Pelagicoccus sp. SDUM812003: one gene and its partners. The protein of the gene in region 3 binds, or shares a complex with, the protein of the main gene of each other region. Links are inferred from orthologs where the notes say so. Each region holds a gene or a part of one and is shown on either strand. Other genes may lie near its edges.

What was found.
Region 1: the proteins of QEH54_RS18005 (region 3) and QEH54_RS06450 are in contact, whole or in part, in a cryo-EM structure (PDB 6KHJ), measured with the Thermosynechococcus vestitus proteins. The link is inferred for Pelagicoccus sp. SDUM812003 from one-to-one orthologs. Residues at the interface, in WP_126986108.1 of Thermosynechococcus vestitus: Gly6, Tyr7, Glu8, Tyr9, Phe10, Gly12, Phe13, Leu14, Ile16, Cys17, Ser18, Pro21, Ala24, Leu25, Ala27, Ser28, Leu31, Arg32, Pro33, Ser35, Arg40, Leu41, Thr42, Thr43, Tyr44, Glu45, Ile51, Gly53, Ala54, Trp55; in WP_126985484.1 of Thermosynechococcus vestitus: Gln8, Lys26, Trp29, Leu30, Pro33, Met34, Met37, Leu38, Leu83, Ile84, Phe85, Lys86, Glu87, Asp88, Val89, Leu90, Pro91, Ala92, Thr100, Ala104, Val107, Ile108, Phe111, Leu112, Tyr114, Ile115, Ile125, Ser126, Leu128, Phe133.
Region 2: the proteins of QEH54_RS18005 (region 3) and nuoD are in contact, whole or in part, in a cryo-EM structure (PDB 6ZJN), measured with the Thermus thermophilus proteins. The link is inferred for Pelagicoccus sp. SDUM812003 from one-to-one orthologs. Residues at the interface, in WP_096411116.1 of Thermus thermophilus: Glu45, Ser46, Asn48, Pro50, Ala51, Gly52, Glu53; in WP_223903221.1 of Thermus thermophilus: Met26, Thr27, Asn29, Gly31, Pro32, His34.

What each region holds. Positions count from the first base shown.
Region 1 is NZ_JARXHY010000003.1:479,430-483,275, reverse strand. Bases 73-3,054 are described here. They hold QEH54_RS06450 (complex I subunit 1 family protein), read right to left. Parts: upstream 2,125-3,054; coding sequence 1,021-2,124; downstream 73-1,020. Other genes in these bases: QEH54_RS06445 (2Fe-2S iron-sulfur cluster-binding protein), read right to left, coding at 2,130-3,054; QEH54_RS06455 (NADH-quinone oxidoreductase subunit I), read right to left, coding at 391-933; QEH54_RS06460 (NADH-quinone oxidoreductase subunit J), read right to left, coding at 73-338. In the rest of the region: more of QEH54_RS06460, read right to left, coding at 1-72; more of QEH54_RS06445, read right to left, coding at 3,055-3,830; NADH-quinone oxidoreductase subunit NuoF, read right to left, coding at 3,823-3,846. UniProt on the Escherichia coli protein: NDH-1 shuttles electrons from NADH, via FMN and iron-sulfur (Fe-S) centers, to quinones in the respiratory chain. The immediate electron acceptor for the enzyme in this species is believed to be ubiquinone.
Region 2 is NZ_JARXHY010000003.1:472,374-478,611, forward strand. The notes cover bases 3,198-6,007. They hold nuoD (NADH dehydrogenase (quinone) subunit D), read left to right. Parts: upstream 3,198-3,886; coding sequence 3,887-5,128; downstream 5,129-6,007. Other genes in these bases: nuoB (NADH-quinone oxidoreductase subunit NuoB), read left to right, coding at 3,198-3,208; QEH54_RS06425 (NADH-quinone oxidoreductase subunit C), read left to right, coding at 3,222-3,842; QEH54_RS06435 (NAD(P)H-dependent oxidoreductase subunit E), read left to right, coding at 5,228-5,710; nuoF (NADH-quinone oxidoreductase subunit NuoF), read left to right, coding at 5,716-6,007. Also shown: QEH54_RS06405 (TonB-dependent receptor), read left to right, coding at 1-1,369; QEH54_RS06410 (class I SAM-dependent methyltransferase), read left to right, coding at 1,440-2,150; more of nuoB, read left to right, coding at 2,690-3,197; more of nuoF, read left to right, coding at 6,008-6,238.
Region 3 is NZ_JARXHY010000015.1:34,650-40,758, forward strand. Bases 1,409-4,089 are described here. They hold QEH54_RS18005 (NADH-quinone oxidoreductase subunit A), read right to left. Parts: upstream 3,096-4,089; coding sequence 2,721-3,095; downstream 1,409-2,720. Other genes in these bases: QEH54_RS18000 (PTS sugar transporter subunit IIA), read right to left, coding at 1,409-2,682; rpsA (30S ribosomal protein S1), read right to left, coding at 3,375-4,089. Outside these bases: QEH54_RS17985 (Mrp/NBP35 family ATP-binding protein), read left to right, coding at 1-448; QEH54_RS17990 (hypothetical protein), read left to right, coding at 704-928; rpmG (50S ribosomal protein L33), read right to left, coding at 1,043-1,210; more of QEH54_RS18000, read right to left, coding at 1,318-1,408; more of rpsA, read right to left, coding at 4,090-5,036; hisG (ATP phosphoribosyltransferase), read right to left, coding at 5,362-6,109. UniProt on the Escherichia coli protein: NDH-1 shuttles electrons from NADH, via FMN and iron-sulfur (Fe-S) centers, to quinones in the respiratory chain. The immediate electron acceptor for the enzyme in this species is believed to be ubiquinone.

The DNA of each region.
Region 1 (3,846 bases), on a different replicon or contig from region 3:
ACCGCGTCCGTGGAAACCACCGTCGCCACGCCGAGGATCAGGATGGCGAATCCCACTACGCTGGCCACGATGGTCAGCAGTTTCACGCGATGCCGCGACTCCTCCTTAACATCGAGAAGCATGATGATGAAAAGAAAGAGCACCACCACGGCGCCCGCGTAGACAAGCACCTGGATCACCGCGAGAAAGTAGGCTTCCAACATCACAAACAGCGACGCCATGCCCGTGAAGGCCAGGATAAGAAACATCGCCGCGTTCACCGGATTGCGGCTGAACACGACCGCGATCCCACACCCAAGGGTAATCGCGGAAAAGAGATAGAAAAACAATTCAGTCATGAGGAAATGGGATGGAGGAGGATCTATGATGAATTAACCATCGGCGACCGGCCTAGTGATGCCCGCCGCCGTGCTCGGCTGCTTCCTTCTTTTTCTTCCACTTGAAATGCTCGTCCGGCAGCGTGCCGCCCAACTCGTAGAGCTTCTGCTTGTCGTTGACCATCTCCGCTCTCGTGTAGCCAGAGGTCGAATACTGGTTCTGCAGCCAGATCGCCTCTTCCGGACAGACCTCCTGACACATGCCGCAGTAGATGCAGCGCAGCATGTCGATCTCGAACTCCTTGGGAGCCTTCTCCACATGGGCGTACTGGCTATCCTCGGTGATCTCGCCCGGAGTGATGCGGATGGCCTTCGGCGGACAAACGAACTCGCAAAGCTGGCAGGATACGCATTTCTCGCGGCCTTCCGGATCGCGCACCAAGGTCGGCACGCCGCGGTAGCCCGCAGGTATGGGCGGGCGCTGCTCCGGGTACTCCATGGTCACCGTCTCCCCGAAAAACATGCGGCGGAAGGTGACCCCAAGACCTCTGATGATCTCGGGAATGTAGAGCTTTTCTAGTAGATTGAGTGGTTTTCTCTTAACGACGATAGCCATTTTTGAGCGAAAGGTTGAAAGTTACGAATGAAGAGTCTTCCGAGTTCGGCGCGAGTTTGAGTCTCCGTTCTTCATTCTGCATTCGGATTAGGGACGCTCGATGAAATAGATGATGAAGGTGTAGAGCACCAGATTGGCGATCGATGCGGGAAGCAACATCTGCCAGCCAAGCTTCATGATTTGGTCGTAGCGGAAACGAGGCAGCGTCCAGCGGATCCACATGAAAAAGAACATGAACCCGATCAACTTCCCGAGCAGCGTGCTCACCGAGAAGATGCCCGCCCAAATGCCCGTCACGCCGAGGTCGGCCCAAGTCATGAAGGGCAGCGGCTGCCATCCCCCCAGAAAAAGCACCGCCACAACCGCGGAGCCGACCAGCATGTGAGCGTACTCGCCCACGAAGAACAGGCCGAACTTGAAGGAGCTGTACTCGGTATGGAATCCGGAAACGAGCTCCGTCTCGGACTCCGCCATGTCAAAGGGCAGACGATTGGTTTCCGCAAAAACGCAAACCACGAAAATGATGAAGGAAAACGGCATCCACATGGCAAACCATAGCCCGCCCGCTTGGGCGTTCACCACGTCGACCAGACTCAAGCTGCCATCCGTCCCCGGCGCGTTGACCCACATGAAGATCGGCAGCACCGAGATGCCCATGGCCAGCTCGTAGGAGATCATTTGAGCGGAAGCGCGAATGCCTCCAAGAAATGGATACTTCGAGTTGGACGCCCATCCGCCCAGCACGACTCCGTAGACGCCGAGCGAGGAGACCGCGAAGAGGAAGAGGATGCCGACGTTCAAGTCCGCCAGCACCAGGTTCACCACCTCCCCTGCCGCGTTTTCGTAGTAGCCGAAGGGCACTACCACCACAGTCGTCAAGGCGGGAATCAAGGCGATGACCGGGGCAAGCGTGAAGTAGAGCTTGTTCACGTGCCCGGGAAGCACGTCCTCCTTGAAGAGGAACTTCAATCCGTCCGCCACCGGCTGAAACACGCCGAGACGTGTCAGAAAACGGCCCACCACCGGGATCGATCCGATGAACGGCAGCGTGGTGCGGTTCGGACCCACACGACCTTGAATCCAACTGGAGATCTTTCGCTCCGCGAGAACCGCGTAGGAGCAAAAGCCCATGAGCACGCTCACGACGACAATCGCGTAGATCGATTTGATGATGATATCAGTCAGTTCCATGGCGTCTATTCCGCTGCTACGGCTTCGCTCTTGGGTTCAAAGTGTAGTGACTTTCCTTCTACGAACGGTAGCCCTTCGAACGAGCTGCCATCGAGCAGGACACCGGTGTCGGAGATTCCCTTGAAGCTGAGGCCTTCGAAAAGGCTACCCGACGCGGCGATTCTTTCCCAGATGGTTCCCACCGAGTTCGGGAAGGCGTCGCTCGACAAGGCGCTTTGGATTCCCGCCAGAGCCGCCAGATCGTCGATCGCTCCGGATGGCCCCGGGACAGCTTTATGAAATTTCTGGATACGAAACTGCTGATTGATCACCGACCCCGACTTCTCGAATTGAGTCAGGCCTGCGATGGTCACTTTCGCCGCTTTGGTGGTTGGAGTCTCGCGCGTGTCGAGAGCGATCACCGTCACTTTCGCGAGCTGGTCCTCACTCAAGCCAGCTGCCACCAGATCCTCACGTACTGCGAACACGGTCTTGACCTCGCCTGCGTCGATCTTGGCCGCCAGATCGCTCAGCGTCTCGGTCGGCAGATCGGAAATCAAACCGGTCGCCAAGGCTCCGCGCACGTTCGGGTTGCGATCCTTGGAGACGAGGATGCCGTCATCCTCGCCGTATCGAGCAACCAGATACACATCCTTAGCGCCGACTTGATCGGCGATAGCTTTCAGAGCGAATTGCTCCTCGACCGTGCATCGACCGGAGCCGACGATGGCGATCCCCTCGCCTTTGAGCGCATCGGCGGCGGCGGCAATCGCCCTGGAAGGCTCGATGGCCACGGAATCCGCGACGCAACCAGTCAAGCGGTCCTCCGCTTCCACTTGCTTGTAAAGCTCGCGGCCGGAATCCGGCATCCATGTGTCGTTGACCTCGTCATTCTGACGCGGGGTGATGCGGTAGATCTTTCCTTCGCGAGAAGAAACCACCGTATTGCATCCGACCGAAGTTTCCAAGTCGATGCTCTTGGTCTCCTTAAGAAACCAAACGCGCATCTTGAATCGGAAGTCGGTACTGGTGAGCGCTCCCACCGGGCAGATGTCCACCGTATTCAAAGAGTAATTATTCGCGAGCTCCTTGCCTGGGAAACAGGTCAGCGTCGAATAGCTGCCACGATCGATAAAACCGAGCACGTCGTCCTTGGCGATCTCCTGCGAAAAGCGAACGCAGCGCGAACAAAGGATGCAGCGCTCGTCGTCGAGCGTTACCCTAGGCCCGAGACGCGTGCGTTTCGGCTTCACGTTTTTCGCTTCGATGAAACGGCTGTATCCACGCCCGTGTGACGCCGAAAACTCCTGCAGCTTGCATTCTCCAGCCTGATCGCAAATGGGGCAATCCAGCGGGTGATTGATCAAGAGAAACTCGGTGACCGCCTCCCGCGACTCGACGGCCTTGGGCGAATTGGTCTTGATGTGCATCCCCGGGGCCGCCTTGGTCCCGCAAGCGATGGCAGGACCCGGCATCCACATGATCTTCGGGGAGCCGTCCTCGTTGAGCATGGGCTCTCCAGTGGCGCGATCCTTTCCAGGCATGCCCATTTCCACCAGGCACATGCGGCAGTTGCCCGCCACCGAGAGTTTCGGGTGGTAGCAATAGTGCGGGACTTCCTTGCCGAGCATCTTGACCGCATCGACCATGTTCGTACCCGGGGGCACCTGCAGGTCGATGCCGTCGATGTTGACGGTGATCAGATTGTCTTTCTTTTCCTCAGCCATTGCACGCGAGTTCCTT
Region 2 (6,238 bases), on a different replicon or contig from region 3:
GACCTGGTTCGGCGATGCTGGTTCGCTCGGTTTTTCGTATTCAAAATATGAAACAGATTACGGTGTTCCCGCGCATTCTCACGCTCATGAACACGAGAGTGAAGAGCATGATGACGGGGACGAATTCCACGAGGAAGATGAGGAGCATGAGCATGGCGAAGACGGCGTGACGGTCGACCTCGACCAGTCGCGCTTCGCCCTGCGCGGCGAGCTTATCAATCCGATCGATTTTATTGAGAGTGTGGAGCTGGATTTCAGCTACGGAGACTACCGCCATGCCGAAATCGAAGATGAGGTTGTGGGCACGGTTTTTGATCGTGATGGATACGAGTTGCGCCTGACCGCGGTGCATCGTCCGATCGGCGGCTTCACCGGAGCGTTCGGTCTGCAGGTGACGGACGAGTCGTTTTCCGCGGTAGGAGAGGAGGCGTTCATTCCAAGCAACGACACGTCGCAGTACGGCCTGTTTGCGGTCGAGCGCCTGAATCGCCCCTGGGGCGCTTGGGAGTTCGGGGGCCGTGTCGAGACTGTGGACGTCGATCCGGTCGATGCCACGATTTACGGCAAAAGCTTCACGACAGGAAACGCCTCCGCGGGCTTCGTGCGTAGGGTGGGAGAGAGCGCAGCGTTCGCGTCGAATCTGACCTATGCGGAGCGGGCTCCGAACGCGAGCGAGCTGTTCGCGTTCGGACCGCATATCGGTACGCAGAGCTTCGAGATAGGGGACTCCAGCTTGGGCGTGGAAAGCTCGGTCAATCTTGACCTGTCCTATCGCCTGACGGCTGGAAAGCTGACCGGAGAGTTTACCGTGTTTTACTCGGACTTTAGCGACTATATCTATATGCGTTTCCTCGATCACGAGCTTGTCGAGGGAATGTATGGAGAATTGGATACAGATGGGTTGAACGTCTTCCAGGCGACTCCTGCCGATGCCCGCTTCTACGGCTACGAAGTCGATTTGCGCTACCACATCATAGACGAAGCTGATCGCACGATGCACTTCGATCTGCTGATCGATCAGACGAGAGCGACGAACGAACGTTTTGAAACGAACATGCCCCGCATTCCGACTCGCCGAATCGGAGGACGCTACGAGTACGCCTTTGGGCCATGGGTGATGGGAGTGGAAGGTCGCTACAACGAAGCGGCGTCACATCTGGCCCCTAACGAGTTGCCAACCGACAGCTATTTTCTCTGGGGCGCGGACCTTCGGTACCGTATCCAGGCGACGGAAACGGTGACGGTTGATCTGTTCGCGGTGGGATCGAACCTTGGCGACGAAGAGGCTCGGCCCCATACCTCCTACCTCAAGGACTTGGCGCCGATGCCAGGCAGAAGCGTCAAGCTGGGCGTGCGGACACGTTTCTAGTGGTCGTTGGAGACGCGCCCCACCGGGGGATAGAGGGCCTCCAGTTCGAGACAATGCGAAAGGTAGCGGCATGAGCGAAAAGGATACGGTCAATCACTTCGACAAGCGGCAAGCCGAGTCCTATGACGCTCGTTGGCAAGCCTTGGCGCCGCTTAACGATAGCCTGCACTTGCAGCTCTCGCTGGTCCTGGAGGAAGCGCCGGAAGAGGCGCGTGTCCTTTGCGTGGGAGCGGGCACGGGAGCGGAGCTGATCGCTTTGGCGAGACGGTTCTCAACGTGGCGTTTTCTGGCGGTGGATCCTTCGGCGCCGATGCTTGAGGTTTGCCGGAGGAAAGCTGAAGCGAACGGCGTTGCGGATCGCTGCGCCTTTCACGTCGGGCATGTGTCTGACGTTCCCGAAGCTGAGGGGGTGTTCGATGCGGCGACCTCGCTCCTCGTTTCCCACTTCATCGTGAACCTGGAGGAGCGGCTGCGGTATTTTCGGGACATTCGCGAGCGGTTGCGACCTGGAGGGGTGCTAGTGACTTCCGACCTCTGCGAAGCGCCGAGAGGCCAGCAAGCGGAGCTGATGCCGGTTTGGCTTCGCATGATGCGGTACGCGGGAGCGACCTCCGAGCAAGTCGAAGGCATGTTGACGTCCTATGAGCAAAACGTGTCGATGCTGCCCGAGCAAGCTATGGAAAACCTGCTGATCGAGGCGGGCTTTTCGCATCCCACGCTCTACGCCCAATCGCTTCTCATTCGATCTTGGTTCGCTCGAGCCAAGCAAACTCACGCATAGTTCTAGAAGCGAGAACGCCAGATGGCGCGTTGTTTTCCGGAATCTTGGGAGCAGGCGAAGCGACACTCGACCGACGGGAGGCAAGGGGGGGCCGATCGTAGCGATTTTGCCTAAGGCAAAGTGGCGGAGAGAGAGGAATTGGTTGAGCGTTGCTCAAGTCCTGCGGACCCGTCTGCGGTCGCTGCGCTCCCTTCCGTCGAACCCTCTGCTCGGGTTCTTCATCCTGCTATCTCGCCATTCGACTCTACGCGTCGAATGGCGGAGAGAGAGGGATTCGAACCCTCGGTACGGTTACCCGTACACGCACTTTCCAGGCGCGCGCCTTCGACCACTCAGCCACCTCTCCGTGACCTTCTTTTCGCCGTTCCCCTAGGGGGCTGGCGTGAAGAACGGCCTAATAAGAGGATTCGGGTATCGTCGGTCAATTTCTTTTCTCAAAAATTCCGAAACGGCGAAATGCTTCTCTTCAAATGCCAAAAACCCGCTTGCATGTTAGAGGGCGCTGCCTAGGTTGCGTCGTTTGTAGTGTTCCGAGAAAAATGGTCTCTTCAAACGCAGACATAGGTTACAACAGCAAGGTCGAAGGGGGCGTGATCGTCTCCAAGGCGGATGCTGTGATTAACTGGATTCGCACCCATTCCCTTTGGCCGATGCCGATGGGGCTGGCGTGTTGCGCGATCGAGCTCATGGCCTCGGGCGCTTCAAAGTTCGACATTTCCCGCTTCGGGGCGGAGGTCATGCGGTTTTCGCCTCGACAATCTGACGTTATGATTGTGGCGGGCACGGTGACCTACAAGATGGCTCCGGTGGTGCGTCGCATCTATGATCAGATGGCGGAGCCGAAGTGGGTGATCGCCATGGGGGCGTGCGCCTCCTCTGGCGGCATGTACCGCTCCTACGCCACGTTGCAGGGGGTGGATCGGATCGTCCCGGTCGACGTGTATGTCAGCGGCTGTCCGCCGCGCCCGGAGGCGTTGTTGGACGCTCTTATTAAGTTGCAGGACAAGGTGATGACCGAGACCTCGACTTCGAATCTACTGAAGGCTAAAGAGGCCTGATCCGCTTACGCCGATGATTGCTCAAGATCTTTTAACCGCCCTGCAAGGAGTCAGCTCCGACGTGTCAGAGCGGGGTTCCGCTGATTGTCCCGCTTTCAACTGCCCGATCGAGTCCTTGTTCGAGGTATTGAAAACGCTGCGCGACAACCATGGCTACGACATGCTGGTGGACGCCACGGGAATCGACAATGGGGTGGAGGAGCATCCCCGCTTCACGGTTGTCTATCACCTGCTATCGACCAGCGCCCATCGCTACGTGCGGGTGGCCGCGGATTGCGCCGACAGCGAGAAGCCGGTCGCTCCCTCGGTGGTTTCGCTTTGGGAGGCCGCAAACTGGCACGAGCGCGAGTGCTTCGACCTTCTGGGAATTTCCTACTCCGACCATCCCGACCTTCGCCGCATCTTGATGTGGGACGACTATCCCTACCATCCGTTGCGCAAGGATTTCCCCTTGGCGGGTCACGAAGAGGACCTTTGGGACGAGGAAATCAGCGAACGCACGGGCACCAAGGTGATTTCCGCCCCGATGGCAGGCGGCCCGTTCGTCGCCAAGAGCTCGAGTTTCGAGGCCGAGAGGGAGCCTCGAGCCAAGGACGAGAGCTGGAACGAGAAGAAAGAGAAGCCGGGCGAATAGCTTGTCTCTCTCGCATTCGAAACCACACAGCTGACTTTTGCCCAATGGCTACCGAATCTAAAGAGTACACAATGCCGGATGCGGCCGCCCGCGCTTCGCAGGCGTCGGAGGAGTTCGAGACGGAAAAGCTCGACCTGAGCGTGGGCCCTTCCCACCCGTCCACCCACGGGGTGCTTCGCCTCAACATCCAGCTCGATGGCGAGATCATCCAGAATTGCGACCCGGTGGTCGGCTACCTGCATCGCGGGGATGAGAAGATCGCGGAGAACATGACCTACAATCAGTTCGTGCCCTACACGGACCGCTTGGACTACTTGGCCCCGCTGGCAAACAACGCCATCTACGCCATCGCGGTGGAGAAGCTGGCAGGCATCGAAGTGCCGGAGCGCTGCCAGGCGATCCGGGTGCTCACCAGCGAAATGGCCCGAGTCTCTTCGCATCTGCTCGGCCTGGGGGCCTACACCATGGACGTGGGGGCCTTGACGGTGTTCATGATCACCTTCACCGAGCGCGAGAAGCTTTACGATCTTTTCGAGGAGCTTACCGGAGCGCGTTTTACCACCAGCTACACCCGCGTCGGCGGTCTGCTCAAGGACATGCCGGATGGTTGGATGGACCGGGTGCTGAAGTTCTGCGACGAGTTTCTGCCGCTCCTGGACGACGTGGAGGAGCTGCTGACGCGCAATCGCATCTTCATCGATCGCACGGCGGACGTCGGGATCATCTCGAAGGAGGATGCCATCTCCTATGGATTGACCGGACCAAACGCCCGAGCGTCGGGACTGGATCTGGACCTTCGCCGCGACGCCCCTTACTCCGGCTACGAGAAGTATGATTTCGAAGTGGCGATCGGCGAAAACGGAGACTGCTACGACCGCTACCTCGTTCGCATGGTGGAGATGCGTCAGAGCATCCGAATCATCCGTCAAGTCATCGAGAAGATGCCCGACGGACCCTACCGCTCGGAAGACCAGAAGAAGATCATCCTGCCGCACAAGGATAAGACGCTGACCTCCATGGAGGAGCTCATCCAGAACTTCATGATCACCACCGAGGGGCCGCAGATCCCGCCCGGCGAAGTCTATTTCGAAGGCGAGGCCCCGAAGGGAGCGCTCGGTTTCTTCATCAACAGCCGGGGTGGAGGCGTGCCGTATCGCATGAAGATTCGCGGACCTTCGTTCTGCAACCTCAGCATCCTGCCCAAGCTCATGAAGGGCTGCATGGTTTCCGACATCGCCTCGATCCTTGGAAGCTTGGACTTCGTGATGGGGGAGTGCGATCGATAGAATTTTGTCGCCTAAGAACGACACGGATATTCACGAATTGGATACAGGTTATTCGAGTCAGTTTGTGAAAGACCGTGGTTCGAAACGACTCTTAAGAAAATGAACTTAAAGCCAGAGACACTAGCTGAAATCGAAGCGGCGATTCCGAAGTATCCGGATCCGCGCAGCGCGGTCATGCCTTTGTTGCATGCGATTCAGAAGGACCAGGGACTGCTGACGAACGAAGCGGCGGAGTGGGTCGCCAAGAAGCTGGGCATCGAGCCGATCAATGTGCTTTCGGTGATCACGTTCTATCCCTTCTTTCGTCAGCATAAGATAGGCAAGCGCCACATCCGCGTTTGCCGCACGCTATCCTGCGCCATGGCGGGCGGAGCCAAGGTCTGCGATACCATGCTGAAGGAGTTCGAGACGGAATTGAACGAAGTCTCCCCGGATGGAGAAGTGACCGTCGAATTCGCCGAGTGTCTGGCCAGTTGCGGCAGCGCCCCGGTGATGCTGGTGGACGAGGAATTGCACGAGAATCTCGACGTGGCGAAGGCCAAGGCTCTCTGCGAGAAGATCAAAGCGGAGGCGAAAGCGTAGTTAAAATGGCGATACATCCCAAGGAACAGCGCCTGATTCTCAAGTATGCTGACGAGGAAGGCTATACGCCGAAGATCGACAGCTACATGGCTCACGGCGGCTACGACATGCTCAAAAAGGCGGTCACTATGGAGCCGCAGAGCATCATCGACGAAGTCAAGAAGTCCGGCTTGCGCGGCCGCGGCGGAGCCGGATTCCCGTGCGGGGTGAAGTGGAGCTTCGTCGATCGCAAGTCCGGCAAGCCCATCTATCTGATCTGCAATTGCGACGAGTCGGAGCCGGGCACCTTCAAGGATCGCCAGATCGTGCACAAGGATCCGCACCAGCTGATTGAGGGCATGATGATTTCCTGCTTCGCCAACAATGTGGCGAAGGCCTTCATCTACATTCGCGAGGAGATGCCGCACGGCGCCCGCATTTTGGACGAAGCGATTTTGGAAGCGAAGGAAAAGGGCTTCGTCGGCGACAATGTATGCGGATCCGGATACAGCTGCGACATCGTCGTGCACCGCGGAGCCGCGGCCTACA
Region 3 (6,109 bases):
CCAGCAGTTTTCTCAGAACGTGAAGTGGGGCGAAATCGAAATCCTGGTAGTGGATCTCCCGCCCGGCACCGGCGATGCCCAGCTCTCCCTCGTGCAGACCATTCCTCTCAGCGGAGCGGTGCTCGTCACCACTCCTCAGCCAGCCGCCACCCAAGTCGCCAAGCGCGGCGCCCGCATGCTGGAAAAGACCAACGTCAAGATCCTTGGGGTCGCTGAAAACATGAGCTATCTGGAACAGCCCGATGGGACGCGGGTCAACATCTTCGGTGAAGGCGGTGGCCAGCAAACGGCGAACGATCTGAAAACCGATTTTCTGGGTCAAATTCCACTCGATCAATCGATTCGCGAAGGCGGCGACGCCGGCAAGCCGATCGTGGTCGCGGAACCGGACTCGAAGATCGCCCAAAGCTTCAAAACGATAGCTCGCGACATTCTGTCTCGCATATAGTCGGCCAGATTGCGAAGCGCACTGATCTTCGCCCTGATTGTAAATTAGGGACAATCCTAGAGGAAAAGGGTTGGCGTTGAACGAATTACCCTCAATGCTCCCGCGTATTATCCTCGCACCACTCCCACAACGAACGCCGGTTAGCAATCTGTCAAAAGCAGCAATGCGATTGCCAAGACCTTATGGAATAGCCATAAGTTCCGATTGCTTACCTAGGACAAATTGTCCGTTCGCTGCGGAGCGAAGTTAACCGTCATGGCAGCAGAAGAACACAAGTCGAGCGACCAACACGAATTCGTGAAACGTTCCAGCCTATACCAAGAGTTTTTAGCGGAACGCGAAGAGATCCTGCGGCACAAGTGGCTCGAGTCGGAGCGACTCGGGTACGACATTGGCTTCGAGCGCGCATTGCTGGACTGGATCCGCAAGCACCGAGACAGCTGGCGAGCCGCCCGCCGCCACCCTGAAAGCGGCGAATAGCCGCACGTCCCGTTCCTCAGCTCGCGTCCAGACGCCCGACGGCCTTGGCGTAAACTAAAAAAGCGACCCTCGAACGAGAGTCGCTTTTGTCGTAAAGCGCTGGGAGAAAACCAACTACTTGATTTCCTTGTGAACCGTGTGGCGCTTCAGATGAGGATTGTACTTCTTCTTCTCAACGCGCTCGGTGACGGTTTTCTTGTTGCGGGACGAGAGGTAGCGGGAAACCGGCTTACCTTCGGCCTTTGCTTCGGTACATTCGAGAGTGATTACTTCGCGTGGCATGGTTTTTTAGAAATTGAAGCCGCGAACTCTCGCATCTCGGGAATAGAATGCAAGGGGAAAATACAGGGGACTCGGACGGAGGCGAGCTCTCGATCGACCGGCTCCGTCTAGAGAGCCTTGCGCCCCAGCGAACGCTCGACCAGCGGCAGAGCGATGCCGTTTCGAAAGACCGTCACCTGCCCGGTGCTCGAGGAAACCACGATGGCCAGACAGTCGGAGCAAAGCGAAATCGCGGCAGCGGCAGCGTGACGGGCTCCAAGTCCGCTCGGCAGCTCCTGATCGAACTCCGGCGTGTGGATCAAGCTGCCCGCCGAGGCCAGCACGCCCTCGCCGTTGATGACGAAGGCCCCGTCCAGACTGGAGAACTCCTTCACCGTCTCGTCCATGAACGGGCTGAGAATGTTTCGATCCTCCTCCTTGTACCCATGAAACGGATTCAGGACCAGCGGCTTGGTCATCGTCTCCACCTTCTTGGTATCGCCCAGCACGAACAAGGTGCCCACCGGCTTGCCTTCTCGACCCTCCACGGAAAGCTCCATGGCGATGCCGATGACGCGCTCCAGGACCTCAGGCGAAACGTCGCTCGGCATGAAGTTCTCTCGCTCCGCAAGAAGCGCTGAAAACTCCTGCTTCATGTCCACCACTACCAACGTATCAAACTGATCGGTGCTGGGGATGCCTCCGACGCAGCAGATCTTGTCACTGATTTTGAATACGCCGCGGGTCAAACCGACCAGGAATGCGGATCGCAGCTGGGAAAGTCGCCCTTCCGAGAAGGAACGCACCTGAATCATCTCGTCGAATTTGGAATCCTCCGCGTCTCCCTCTTTCGCTCGCCGAGAAATCAGCACCGTTTTAAATTCCTTGAAGGCCGGAGGCAATTCCAGGGGACTGGCCAGCATGGTGTCTCCAAAGACCGCGATGGAACCGCAACGCGCCCCTTTCGCCACGCGAGCCGCTTGACGGAGCATCAGGCGGTTCAGCGAGCTTTGGCGAGCTTTCGGCTGGGCCGTGAGGATGCCACCGAAGGCGGAAGTCAGCTGCTCGTAGAACGTATCCAGATTTTCAGACTTGAGCAGCATGTCGACGAAGGCCTGGTCCTTCACTAGACGGGCCACCGCGGCAAGCACGTTCAAGTAGTCGTTCGCGGTTTCGCCAGCGAGCAGCAGCACCACCAAGTGCACCTTCTCCTGATTCTTCAGGCCTTCGTAGCTGATTCCCTCCTTGGAGCGGCCGATGGCGAAGACATACTTGCGGCGCATCTTCACCCGCAAATGCGGCAAAGCCACGCCGTTGCCCAAATAAGTCGTCATGGTGTTCTCACGACGCATCAGTCCGGGAAGCAGCTTCTTGCGCTCCAAGTCCTTGAATCGAGACGTGGACACCTTGAGCAATTCCTTGAGTGAACCCTCTAAGTTATCGCTCTCTATATCCAGCGTTCGCCTACGCGAAAAGTATCGGTCGAGTCTCATATCGGGGTAGCACCCGCTGCGACCTGGTTAGCACAGCCCTATTTTTCCCACTCCAAAGCGCCCTTCTTCAACTCGTAGACGAGGCCGACAACCAGCACGCCGATGAAGAAAAGGATTGGGCCAAGAATTGGTAGGCTGCTCGCCACGAAATCGCGGTAAACCAGCACCCAGGGGATGAGAAAGAGAACTTCGATGTCGAAGAGGATAAAGAGCATGGCGGTCACGTAGAACTTGACCGAGAAGCGCGTGCTCGTCTTGCCATCGGATTTGATGCCGCATTCGTAGGCGTAGTTTTTGATCGCGTTCTTGGAGCCGCGCTGTCCGAAGAGCCAACTGCCGGTGAGAATGGCTCCAGCGAGCCCGGCAGCCAAGGCGATCTGAATCAATACGGGTACGAAGTCTGATACGGTCATGACTGCTGCAAACATTCCTAATAAGCCCCTTATTTCAAGGCAAATACTGAAAGAAGCGCCAATCATCGTACGGTTTCGCCCAAGTACGCCTACATTTGTGGGATATTAAGCGATCTCGTCTTCTTCTAGGTGGGTCGGCACGTCCCCGGGACGACCGTCACTGCTAGATCCACGTTTTCTGAACGTCTCGGGGACGAGCCGTTCCACCTGACCGGACCATAAAAAAAGCGAGCCCCTGGCGAGGCTCGCTTCGAAAAGGTTCGAGAAACGAAGTTTCGACTACTTGTTGGCTGCCTGGTCGAGGATGTCGCCCAGGTTCATCAAGTCGCCGCCGTCCTTCATGTTTTCGTAGGTAGCGGTTTCCTGAGCCAGCTGGCTGTCGTCGTAGTTGGCCGCCTTGATGGAGAGGCCCAGACGACGCTCTTCGCGGTCGATCTTGATCACGCGAGCGGTCACGTCGGCGCCGATGTCCAGCACGTCCTTGATCTTCTCTACGCGTTCTTCGCTGATCTGGCTGATGTGCACCAGACCGTCGATGTGGTCTTCCAGTTCGACGAAAGCGCCGAAGGAAGTGATCTTGGAGACCTTGCCGGAAACCACGTCGCCGATGCGGAAGCGGCTGTCGATGTCTTCCCATGGGTCGTCAGCGAGCTGCTTCATGCCGAGGGAGATGCGCTGGTTGTTGGTATCCACGTCGAGAACGATCGCATCGATCTCGTCGCCCTTCTTGAGCACTTCGCTCGGGTGGTTGACCTTGCGGGTCCAGGACATGTCGGAAACGTGAACCATGCCATCGATGCCTTCTTCGAGTTCGACGAAGGCTCCGTAGGTGGTGATGTTGCGCACCTTGCCATGCACGTGGGCCCCAACTGGGTAGTTGTGAACGACCATGTCCCATGGGTTCGGATCGAGCTGGCGAATGCCGAGAGAGATCTTCTCTTCGTCCTTCTGGATGCCGAGAACCACCGCCTCGACTTCGTCGCCCACCTTGAGCAGTTCGCTCGGCTTGGTGATGCGCTTGGTCCAGGACATTTCGGTGACGTGCACGAGACCTTCCACGCCTTCTTCGATTTCGATGAATGCGCCGTAGGGAACGAGGTTGACCACCTTGCCGGCAACCTTGGCTCCGATCGGGTACTTGGACTCGATGTCCTGCCATGGGTTGGACTTGGTCTGCTTGAGACCGAGGGAAACGCGTTCCTTCTCGCGGTTGATCTCGATGATCATCACGTCGATCTCCTCACCCTGCTTGAGCATTTCGCTCGGGTGGGAAATGCGGCCCCAGCTCATGTCGGTGATATGGAGCAGTCCGTCCATGCCATCGAGGTCGATGAAGGCGCCGAAGTCGGTGATGTTCTTGACCACACCCTTGACGACGTCGCCGGGGTTGACGCGCTCGAGAAGCTCGCGACGCTTGGTGGCGCGCTGCTCTTCGATGAGCTCGCGGCGGGAAAGAACGATGTTCTTGCGCTCCAAATTGATCTTGAGAACCTTGTAGTCGTAGGTTTGGCCGACGTACTGGTCGAGATTCTTCGGGGGCTGGATGTCGATATGGGACGCTGGCAAGAAGGCGTCTACGCCCATGCCTACGATCAGACCGCCCTTGACCTTGCTCTTCACGCGGCCCTGAACGATGGAACCTTCCTCACACTTGGTGATGATGTTCTCCCAATTCTTCTTTTGCTCAGCCTTGTCGAAGGAAAGCAGCGGATTGCCTTCCTTGTCCTCGAGCTTTTCGAGGAAGACTTCGATTTCTTCGCCAATCTGCAGGTCGCCGAGATCGACGAATTCGTTTGCAGGTACGAGGCCTTCGGACTTACCGCCGATGTCGACAACGACTTCGTTCTGGCGGATTTCGGTGACAGTGCCCTTGATGATCGATCCTTCCTTCAACTTGTCGAAGGAGGTCTGGGCGAGAAGTTCAGCCATTATTGAACTCATGATATGCGTGGCGCTTGCTCGCGAATGCTTCCGGAATCCGTCGAGAAGAGCCTGGGACGAGCCGACGAATCGACTCAACTGTTTGGTTTTTGCTAGCTCGATCGGAAGCGACGCGACGAAATCGAGCTTGTTTAGGTTTGTCGCGAGCGGGCAGAAGATGCAGCCGAGCCCGACTCATGCAAGAGAAATAGCTTTTTCCTCCCTATATTAGCGTAAAAAGAGAAAGGAGCGACCCTCCCGACTCGTTTTCCAGAGAAAACTGGGAGAAACGCCCCTCGAAATCAGCCGCTGCTAGATCAGGCCTCCTGGACCGAAAGCGGCGAGCCTAGTAGACGATCTTGTTGAGCGGGTACTCGATGATGCCTTCCGCTCCCAGATCCTTGAGCTGCGGGATAACGTCGCGAACTTCCTTCTCGGAGAGCACCACCTCGACCGCCGACCAGCCCTCGTCGCTGAGATCGTTGACCGTCGGGTTGCGCAGCGAAGGCAGCACTTCGAGGATCTTGGCTAAGCTGGCTTTGGGAGCGTTGAGCTTGAGCCCGACCTTGTCCGCGGCGCTGAGAGCGGCCTGCAGCATCATGGCGATGGTTTCGATCTTGGCCCGCTTCTCCGGATTCTCCCAGCTCTTGCGATTGGCGATGAGCTTGGTATTGGTTTTCAGAAGCGTCTCCACGATGCGCAGCTTATTGGCCCGCAGCGAGTTGCCGGTTTCGGTGAGATCCACGATGGCGTCCACCATATCCGGCACCTTCACTTCAGTCGCGCCCCAGGAAAATTCGACTTCGGCTTCCACGCCATGATCGGCGAGGAACTTGCGGGTCAGGTTCACGACCTCCGTAGCGATGCGTTTGCCCTGCAGGTCCTTGACAGTCTTGATGGGAGACGCTTCGGGAACCGCCAGCACCCAATAGGAAGGGCGATTGGAGGCGCGGGAGTAAACCAAATCGCAAACCTCGACCACGTCGGAGCCGTTTTCCACCACCCAGTCATAGCCACAGAGCCCGCAGTCGAAGTAGCCATGATCCACGTAGCGGCTGATTTCCTGGCTACGCACGAAACGTCCATCCAGCTCG